3 regions of the Cupriavidus sp. GW822-FHT06G04 genome follow, and region 1 is predicted to be linked to each of the others. Evidence: predicted binding sites of a transcription regulator. Region 1 holds the regulator's gene; each other region holds the start of a gene.
The links. Region 1 encodes sigma-54, which starts transcription at its own class of promoters, with help from an activator protein. Its sites were predicted from a motif close to TGGCANGNAANCTGCTTT; they were not measured.
Positions count from the first base shown of each region.

Region 1 (3,275 bases):
CGACGAAATCCGCGGCGCCGTGATCACGTACGACAGCCGCAACGAGTTCTATACCGCCACGGGCGGCGACAGCAACACCGCGGCCGGCAATTCGTCGGGCCGCGTACGCGCCGTGCTTTCGCCCCGCTCCGACGCCAGCGCACCCGCCGCGGCCGGCGCGCCGCTGAACCTGAAGCCCTCCGACACGCCAGCCAAGCCCTGAACGCCCCAGACAGCCCCAGATGAACGATACCGCCACGCTCGCCGCCTCTGCCCCGTCTTCCGCATCCGCCGTCCGCGCCGACAGCAGCACGCTGATCGTGCGCCACCTGAAAAAGCGCTACGGCTCGCGCACGGTGGTCAAGGACGTGTCGCTCGACGTCAAGAGCGGCGAGGTGGTGGGACTGCTGGGGCCGAACGGCGCCGGCAAGACCACATCGTTCTACATGATCGTCGGCCTGGTGGCGCTGGATGAAGGCGATATCGTGCTCGACGACGAGCACATCAGCGGCCTGGCGATTCACGAGCGTGCGCGCATGGGGCTGTCCTATCTGCCGCAGGAAGCGTCGGTGTTCCGCAAGCTGAACGTGGAAGAAAACATCCGCGCCGTGCTGGAACTGCAGCGCGAAAACGGCAAGCCCCTCTCGAAAGCCGAGATCGACCGCCGGCTGGATTCGCTGCTCGATGATCTCCAGATTGCGCATCTGCGCAATAATCCGGCGCTGTCGCTGTCCGGGGGCGAACGCCGCCGCGTGGAAATCGCGCGTGCGCTGGCCTCCGCGCCGCGCTTCATCCTGCTCGACGAGCCGTTTGCCGGCGTGGACCCGATCGCCGTGGGCGAAATCCAGCGCATCGTCAGTTTCCTCAAGGCACGCAATATCGGCGTGCTGATCACAGACCACAATGTGCGCGAAACGCTCGGTATCTGCGACCACGCGTACATCATCAGCGAAGGTACGGTGCTGGCCGCCGGGCAGCCCGAGGAAATCATCGCCAACGAGTCCGTGCGGCGCGTCTACCTGGGCGAAAACTTCCGCATGTAATGCCGGTTGTCCGACAGCGCGGAAAATCTTCCCGCGCTTTCGTCAACTAGCCGTTGGCGATCACGAAGTCGAAGCGATAGACGACAGCAATTTCCGTTCCAACATCGGAAAGATGCGCATAGAATAGGTCGCATGAAACCTTCGCTTCAGCTTCGCCTTTCACAGCATCTTGCCCTGACACCGCAACTGCAGCAGTCGATCCGGCTGCTGCAGCTTTCCACGCTGGAACTCCAGCAAGAGGTCGAGCAGGCCCTCACGGAAAACCCCCTGCTGGAACGCGAAAACGACTGGATCGAAAGCCCCTTGCGGGTGTCGGCCGATGGCTCCGTGAACCTGCAGAGCGCACCCGCGCCGGCTCCCTCGGAGCCCAAGGCCAATGGCGACGATCGGCAGGACAGCCAGGCAAGTGGTGAGGACGACAGTTACGGCGATTCCGGCGGCGAAGACTACGGCAGCGACTGGAGCCTCGACGATTTCGCGCGACGTCCGCAGGGTGACGATGACGAAAAAACGCCGATGCAATTGCGCGAGGCCGATCCCACGCTGCGCGAATTCCTGATGGAGCAGCTAACGCCGCTGAAAATCTCGGTACGCGACAAGGGCCTGGCTATCTTCCTGATCGAATCGCTCGACGACGACGGCTACCTGAGCGCGTCGCTCGAGGAAATCTGCGGGGAACTCCCCGAGGAACTCGAATTCGAAGTCGATGAAGTGCACGCCATGCTGACGTTGCTGCAGAGCTTTGATCCGCCCGGCGTGGGCGCGCGCAACGCGGCTGAGTGTCTGAGTCTGCAGTTGCGGCGTTTGAAGCATCCGCAGCGCGAGTTGGCGTTGTCTATCGTCAATCATCACCTGGAACTGCTGGCCGTGCGCGACTACACGCGGCTCAAGAAAGCGCTCCAGGTTGACGAAATTGCATTAAAGGCCGCGCATGAGTTGATTCGGTCGCTTGCGCCGTATCCGGGGCATGCTTATAGCCGCCCGGAAGCGGATTTTGTGGTGCCGGACGTATTTGTGCGCAAAAGTGGAAACGGGTGGATTGCGCACCTGAATCCCGATGTCATGCCGCGTCTGCGCATCAACGACATGTACGCGCAAATCTTGCGCGGTGCAAAAGGCGAAGCGGGTGCGGCGGGACTGCAGCAGAAGCTCCAGGAGGCGCGGTGGCTCATCAAGAACATCCAGCAGCGTTTCGATACGATCCTGCGTGTGGCGCAGGCAATCGTAGAGCGTCAAAAGAACTTTTTCTCGCACGGGGAAATCGCAATGCGCCCCTTGGTTTTGCGGGAAATTGCCGATACACTCGGTTTACATGAGTCGACCATTTCCCGGGTGACTACGAACAAATACATGGCCACACCAATGGGTACTTTCGAGTTGAAGTACTTCTTTGGCAGCCACGTCTCCACCGAGACGGGCGGTGCGGCCTCCTCCACGGCGATCCGCGCGCTGATCAAGCAACTGATAGGAGCCGAAGACCCCAGGAATCCCCTTTCCGACAGCCGCATCGCCGAATTGCTGGGCGAGCAGGGTTTCGTGGTTGCACGCCGCACTGTGGCCAAATACCGCGAAGCGCTGAAGATCCCCGCAGTCAATCTCCGCAAGTCTTTGTAGCCGAGCCGCAACCGCCTGCCTGGTGCGGCTCTTTCAGAAGGAGAAGCGCTATGAACTTCAAGATCAGTGGACACCACCTCGACATCACGCCGCCGTTGCGTGAGTACGTGGAAACGAAACTGGAGCGAATTGTCAGGCATTTCGATCAGGTCATTGGCGTGAGTGTGCTGCTATCTGTCGATAACCATAAGGAAAAGGACCGGCGTCAGTACGCGGAAATCAACCTGCATCTCAAGGGCAAGGACATCTTTGTCGAAGCGCATCACGAAGACCTGTACGCGGCCATCGACTGTCTGGTCGACAAGCTCGATCGGCAAGTGATCCGCTACAAGGACCGCGTGCAAGGCCACGACCGTGAGGCGGTCAAGTACCAAATGGCAGCCGCGCAACTACAGCAACAATAAAGCGGCGGCAACGCACTAAAAGTTGCCCCTTAGAGGATCGATAGGAAGAGAGCAAAGCCGCGCATCTGCGCGGCTTTTTTGATTCCCGGGTTTCGGCGAGGCAGAAATTCGGTCCGTTACCGCGAAACCACGGCCAGCAGCATTTGATGCATCCGGGGTGTTCGCATCTCGCGCGGCTCGGTGTATGCTGCGCCATACAAATACAACGGCAGAACGGTCCCGATGGCTGTCCGGC
Region 1 is NZ_JBXALD010000001.1:419,038-422,312, forward strand. It holds gene lptA (lipopolysaccharide transport periplasmic protein LptA) at 1-202, shown strand, start outside; gene lptB (LPS export ABC transporter ATP-binding protein) at 222-1,022, shown strand; gene AC1RKI_RS01905 (RNA polymerase factor sigma-54) at 1,155-2,636, shown strand; gene hpf (ribosome hibernation-promoting factor, HPF/YfiA family) at 2,687-3,040, shown strand.

Region 2 (3,275 bases), on a different contig from region 1:
GCATGCGTAGGCCACCATGTCGAGGTATTTGAGAATGGTGCCGCCGTGGACGTTGCCGGAGAAATTGGCCATGTCCGGCGTCATCAGCACGGTCATGGAAAGCTGGTGGGACAGATCGTTCATCGCAGAAAATCCAGAAATCGAGCCTGAGGCGCGGGCAGTGTAACTCGACGCGCGCGCAAATGGCGTGCCGAATGCTGCAATCGCGCGGCGGGCATCGCTAAACCGGTATTGGAACGATGAACCGACGGCGGTTCGGAATGGATCGCCCAAAAGAAAAGCGGCCCGTCAGGCCGCTCTCTTTACTGCTGGGACACGATGCGCTTACTTCTTCTTGTTCACGGCGTCCTTGAAACCCTGGCCAGCGGAGAATTTCACCGTCTTGGCGGCCGGAATCTTGATCGTTTCGCCGGTGCGCGGATTGCGACCGGTACGGGCTGCACGCTTGCCCGAGCTGAAGCTGCCAAATCCTACCAGCGTAACCGAGTCCCCCTTGGCCACTGCCTTCTTGATACTGTCCAGCGCAGCGTTCAGCGCGCGCTCGGCGGCGGCATTGCTGAGTTCTGCTTCCGCGGCGATGGCCGATACCAGTTCACCTTTATTCATGGCTGATTTCCCTTGTTGGTCGTCGTCACCGAACCTTTATGCCAGTTGGCAAAAGTCCGATCGGCGCAGTCTAATCTGCCCTTTGCGGCTTGGGCAATCCCTAGTGGCACCGAAGCAACGAAAACTGCCGGAAATCGTTCTCCGACAAGACTTAGCGGGCGTTTTACCCCTTTATTTGCCCGATCGGTTCGTCACTTTTGGCGAGGTTGACGCATCGAACGGCGCACTTCGTCAAGGCGACAGGAAAATGGCGTTTACGCCACGAATGCGCCATTTTCATGTGCTTGGACGCCCACATGAGGTGCAACGCACAAATGCCCGGATTCGGTGCGAAAGCCCATGGCGCACCGAATTGGTTCTGCCGATGACTTCGTCATGCGTCGTTTTGGCGCATCGATGCGGACGGCTATCGGCCACGGCGCCAGAACTGGCAAGCCGACACCGCAGTCCATGGTCCCCGAACACCCCATGCAGGTGCGCTGCGCACCGTCTTTGCGCGCCAATCCCCATAAATGACAATTTCTGGAACGGTATTTGCTTACTCATGCGCCCATTTTGAGCATGAGATCACAATGGACAACTTGAAGACTGGCACGGATGCCTTGTTCATCCTGCTCGGCGCAATCATGGTGCTGGCGATGCACGCAGGGTTCGCCTTTCTAGAACTGGGTACCGTGCGCAAGAAAAACCAGGTAAATGCGCTCGTGAAAATCCTGGTCGATTTTGCGGTATCGACGTTGGCGTATTTCTTTATCGGCTATACCGTGGCGTACGGTGTGCAATTCTTTGCCGGCGCCGAAACGCTGGCGCAAAAGAACGGCCATGAACTGGTCAAGTTCTTCTTTTTGGCTACGTTTGCGGCGGCCATTCCCGCCATCATTTCAGGCGGCATCGCCGAACGCTCGCGTTTCAACCCACAGCTGATTGCCACCTTTGTTCTGGTGGGCTTTATCTATCCGTTTTTCGAAGGCATCGCCTGGAACAATCGCTTCGGCATTCAGGACTGGATCAGCGCCGTGGCAGGCGCGCCGTTCCATGATTTTGCCGGTTCGGTCGTAGTGCATGCGGTCGGCGGCTGGATCGCGCTGCCAGCGGTGTTGCTGCTCGGCGCGCGGCGCGGGCGTTATCAGAAGGATGGCCGCATCAGCGCACATCCTCCGTCGAATATCCCGTTCCTCGCGCTCGGCGCCTGGGTGCTGGCGGTCGGTTGGTTCGGCTTCAACGTGATGAGCGCGCAGACCATCGACAAGATCAGCGGGTTGGTCGCGATCAATTCCCTGATGGCGATGGTCGGCGGCACGCTGGCGGCATGGGCCGTGGGGCGCAATGACCCCGGCTTTGCGTACAACGGCCCGCTGGCCGGGCTGGTGGCCGTATGTGCCGGCTCGGACCTGATGCACCCGCTCGGCGCATTGATCACGGGCGCCGTGGCCGGCGTGCTGTTCGTCTACATGTTCACGCTTGCACAAAATAAATGGCGCATCGATGACGTGCTGGGCGTGTGGCCACTGCACGGCCTGTGCGGCGCGTGGGGCGGTATCGCCGCCGGCATTTTTGGCGCGAAGGCGCTGGGCGGCATTGGCGGCGTATCGTTGCTGGCGCAATTGATCGGCACACTCATGGGCGTGGTCATTGCACTGGCGGGCGGCGCCGTGGTCTACGGGGCGCTCAAGAAGCTGGTGGGAATCCGGTTGGATCCGGAAGAGGAGTTCAACGGCGCGGACCTGACGCTGCACCGCATTTCCGCCACCGCGGAGCGCGAAACCAACTGGTAACCGCATGGCGCGCCACGCGCCAGGGACACGGTGATCGTCAAGGAAAAACGGCTGGACATGAGGTCCGGCCGTTTTGCTTTCCATTCACAAAGATTGCCTTGAAGTTTCATGGCGACGCGCCCAATAATGCCCTTGCCCGTTCCGAAACGCCGACACACGCGTGTCTCGCGATCCTGACATTATCAGCAGCGTTTGCTCTTTCGCTGTCCGTGATTCTTCCCTGCCCGTTCATCACAGGAGCGTGTCCCATGGATACCACCTCACTGCAAAGCATTCGCGATGTCATCTACGGCTACGCCACCGTATTCGGCATAAAGGTCCTGGCGGCCCTGGCGTTCTGGGTCGTGGGCCGATGGCTGATCCATTTCGTGGTCCGTCTGGTCCAGAAATCGCTGTCGAGGCAAAGCGTCGATCCCACGCTGCTGCGCTATGTCGGCTCGATCGTGACGGTCACGCTCAATGTCGTGCTGGTGATCGGCATCCTCGGATACTTCGGCATCCAGACCACCACCTTCGCCGCACTGATTGCCGCGGCGGGCGTGGCGATCGGCATGGCGTGGTCCGGCCTGATGGCCAACTTCGCGGCCGGTGCATTCCTGGTGGTGTTGCGTCCGTTCAAGGTCGGCGATTTCGTGACCATTGGCGGCATCACAGGCACGGTGCGCGAAATCGGTTTGTTTTCGACCTCGATCGACACGCCTGACAACGTCATGACCGTGATCGGCAACAACAAGATCTTCAGCGACACCATCCAGAACTTCAGCGCCAATTCGTATCGCCGCGTCGAACTGAAAGCCCAACTCGCCGGCACCACGGACGCGATGGCCGCGATTGCGCTGCTCAAGGAAAAAATCGCCGCGATCCCCAACGTGCTAAGCGATCCGCCGGTCGACG
Region 2 is NZ_JBXALD010000003.1:138,143-141,417, reverse strand. It holds gene AC1RKI_RS07930 (acyl-CoA thioesterase) at 1-123, opposite strand, end outside; gene AC1RKI_RS07925 (HU family DNA-binding protein) at 325-606, opposite strand; gene AC1RKI_RS07920 (ammonium transporter) at 1,179-2,381, shown strand; gene AC1RKI_RS07915 (mechanosensitive ion channel family protein) at 2,630-3,275, shown strand, end outside.
Region 2: a site for sigma-54 is predicted at 1,130-1,147, ahead of AC1RKI_RS07920 (ammonium transporter). Genes of this name have one in related genera too.

Region 3 (3,275 bases), on a different contig from region 1:
CACAGCGGCGCGGCTGCCAGCAGCAGCATGGCAAGCATGGCGCGTAGCCACGAGGTCAGGGATCGGTGCATTCAGGAGTCTGGTTCGCGCGATGTCTCGCGTCTTGTGTTGGTGGTGATCAAACCCGCGGTGTTCTGCCGCGCCCGCGCACGGGGATGGATCGGGGCGCGGGATCGCCGCACGCGTCGCCGCCTTCGCGACGCGCGCCGCCGCCCTTCGCCCCGCCTCGTCCCCAGCGCGTGGGAACGAGGCGCGCACGAGGTCCGCGCTTAGTTGCCGCCTACCGACACCTTGTCGGCCTTGCCTTCGTTACCCGCGATGAACGGGCTCCAGGGCTGGGCGCGCACGGGCTTCGGCGTCTTCCAGACCACGTTGAACTGGCCGTCGCCCTTCACCTCGCCGATCATCACGGGCTTGTACAGGTGATGGTTGTCGCCCATCGTCAGCGTGAAGCCGTCCGGCGCCTTGAAGGTCTGGCCGTACATCGCGGCGCGCACCTTGTCCGGATCGGTCGTGCCGGCCTTCTTCACGGCCTGCGCCCACATGTGGATGCCGACGTAGGTGGCTTCCATCGGATCGTTGGTCACGCGCTTGTCGCCGCCCGGCAGATTGTTGGCCTTGACCCAGTCGGCCCATTCCTTGCGGAACGCGTCGTTCTGGCTGTTCTTGACCGACATGAAGTAGTTCCACGCGGCCAGATGGCCCACCAGCGGCTTGGTGTCGATGCCGCGCAGTTCTTCCTCGCCCACGGAGAACGCCACCACCGGCACATCCTTGGCCTTCAGGCCGGCGTTGCCGAGTTCCTTGTAGAACGGCACGTTCGAATCGCCGTTGATAGTCGAGATCACGGCGGTCTTGCCGCCCTGCGAGAACTTCTTGATGTTGGCGACGATGGTCTGGTAATCGCTATGGCCAAACGGCGTGTAGACCTCTTCGATGTCCTTGTCGGCAACGCCCTTGCTCTTCAGGAACGCGCGCAGGATCTTGTTGGTGGTGCGCGGGTAGACATAGTCGGTGCCCAGCAGGAAGAAACGCTTGGCGCCGCCGCCTTCCTTGCTCATCAGGTATTCCACGGCCGGAATGGCCTGCTGGTTCGGCGCCGCGCCCGTGTAGAACACGTTCTTGGACATCTCCTCGCCTTCGTACTGCACCGGATAGAACAGCAGCGCGTTGAGTTCCTCATAGACCGGCAGCACCGACTTGCGCGACACCGACGTCCAGCAGCCGAAGGTGACCGCGACCTTGTCCTTGGTGATCAGCTGGCGCGCCTTTTCGGCAAACAGTGGCCAGTTCGATGCGGGGTCCACGACCACGGGCTCGAGCTTGCGTCCCAGCACGCCGCCGCTCTTGTTGATCTCGTCGATCGTCATCAACGCGACGTCCTTGAGCGAGGTCTCCGAAATGGCCATCGTGCCCGACAGCGAATGCAGGATCCCGATCTTGATCGGTTCCTTGGTCTGGGCCATCAGCGGGCTGGTACCAATCAGCGCTGCGGCGGCTACCGCCGACAGCTTCAGCATGTCACGTCGTTTCATTGCAGCTCCCATTTCTTCCGATTTGTCGTATGTGGTCAGGGACTACGCACCCCGGGAGATGCTTCTGCAACTAGCGTGCCATGCGGCGGGGGGCGCGGTTTCGCGCCTCGGGCAGCGCTGGCGCGACAAAGCGGCAAGGGAACGATTTCGACGCACCAGGACGGTGCTGTGGGGACAGGGGTCGATGCGTTCGCCTATGCACCGCCGGCGTGCATCGGCACGATCCGGTGCATGGGCGGGCAGCGCGGGTGCATGGCGCACCGCGGGCAATAAAAAACGGGGCCCGAGGGCCCCGTTCTTCAATCCACCGTGACGAAGGTTACTTCATCCACGGCATCATGTTGGCGTTCATGTTGTGCATGATCCAGAGCGAACCGGCCAGCACGATGAACAGGATCAGCACCGTGAACAACAGCGCGGTGACATTCCAGCGCTGGCCGTCCGAGCCGTCCAGGTGCAGGAAGTACTTCAGGTGCACGACGATCTGGACGGCCGCCATGCCCAGGATGATCCAGAGCATGGTGCCACGGTCCATCGTACCGTCCATCACAATCTTGAACGGGATCACCGTCAGGATCACGGCCAGCACGAAGCCGATCACATACGACTTGACGCTGCTGTGGCCGTGCGATGCGCCGTGGGCGCTCGTAGCGTGTTGCTGTGCCATTTACATTGCTCCCATCAGGTAGACGACGGTGAACACACCGATCCAGACCACGTCCAAGAAGTGCCAGAACAGGCTGAGGCAGTTCAGGCGTTTGGCCACGGCCGGGGTCAGGCCCTTCTTCGACAGTTGCCACATCAGCACCAGCATCCACAGCATGCCGCTGGCCACGTGCAGACCGTGGGTGCCCACGAGCGTGAAGAACGACGACAGGAACGCGCTGCGGCTCGGGCCGGCGCCTTCGTGGATCAAGTGCGCGAACTCGTTGATTTCCATCGCCATGAAGCCTGCGCCAAGCAGGAACGTCACGGCCAGCCAGAACATCACGCGGCCGCGCTGCTGGTTCTGCATCGACACCATGGCGAAGCCGTAGGTGATCGACGACACCAGCAGGATGGCGGTTTCCACGAGCACATAGTTGAGCTCGAAGATCTCCTTGGCCGTCGGGCCGCCCGCCACTTCGCCGCGCAACACGGCGAACGCGGCGAACAGGCACGCGAACAAGATACAGTCGCTCATCAGGTACAGCCAGAAACCAAAGATGGTGTTCTCGCTGGTGTCGTGATGCGCGTGGTCGTGCGCCTCGTCGTGCGAGTGCGCGGGGGCTTGCGCCCCAAAGCGGTCAAGAACTTCTGTCGACATGGTGATCAGCCCTGGGCAGCAATGCGCTGCTGATAGCGCGTTTCGATCTGCTCGACCTCGGAGGCCGGCACGTAGTAATCGATATGGTCGTCGTTGGCGCGGCGGATGAACGCCACCACCATGCCGATCAGACCCACGGCGGCAAGCCACCAGATGTGCCAGACCAGCGCGAAACCGAGCGCCAGGCTCCAGGCGCCCATGTAGAAGCCGGCAGCCGTGTTCTTCGGCATGTGGATCTGCTCGAAGCCGTCGGTGCGGATGGTTTCGCCGCGGGCCTTCATGTCGGCGAATGCGTCCAGGTCACGCACCACCGGGGTGTGCGCGAAGTTGTAGAACGCGGGCGGCGACGACGTGGCCCACTCCAGCGTACGACCGCCCCACGGATCGCCCGTGACGTCGGCCAGCTTCTTGCGGTCGCGGATCGACACAACGAT
Region 3 is NZ_JBXALD010000004.1:295,188-298,462, forward strand. It holds gene urtB (urea ABC transporter permease subunit UrtB) at 1-71, opposite strand, end outside; gene urtA (urea ABC transporter substrate-binding protein) at 270-1,535, opposite strand; gene cyoD (cytochrome o ubiquinol oxidase subunit IV) at 1,855-2,202, opposite strand; gene cyoC (cytochrome o ubiquinol oxidase subunit III) at 2,203-2,841, opposite strand; gene cyoB (cytochrome o ubiquinol oxidase subunit I) at 2,847-3,275, opposite strand, start outside.
Region 3: a site for sigma-54 is predicted at 1,599-1,616, ahead of urtA (urea ABC transporter substrate-binding protein). Genes of this name have one in related genera too.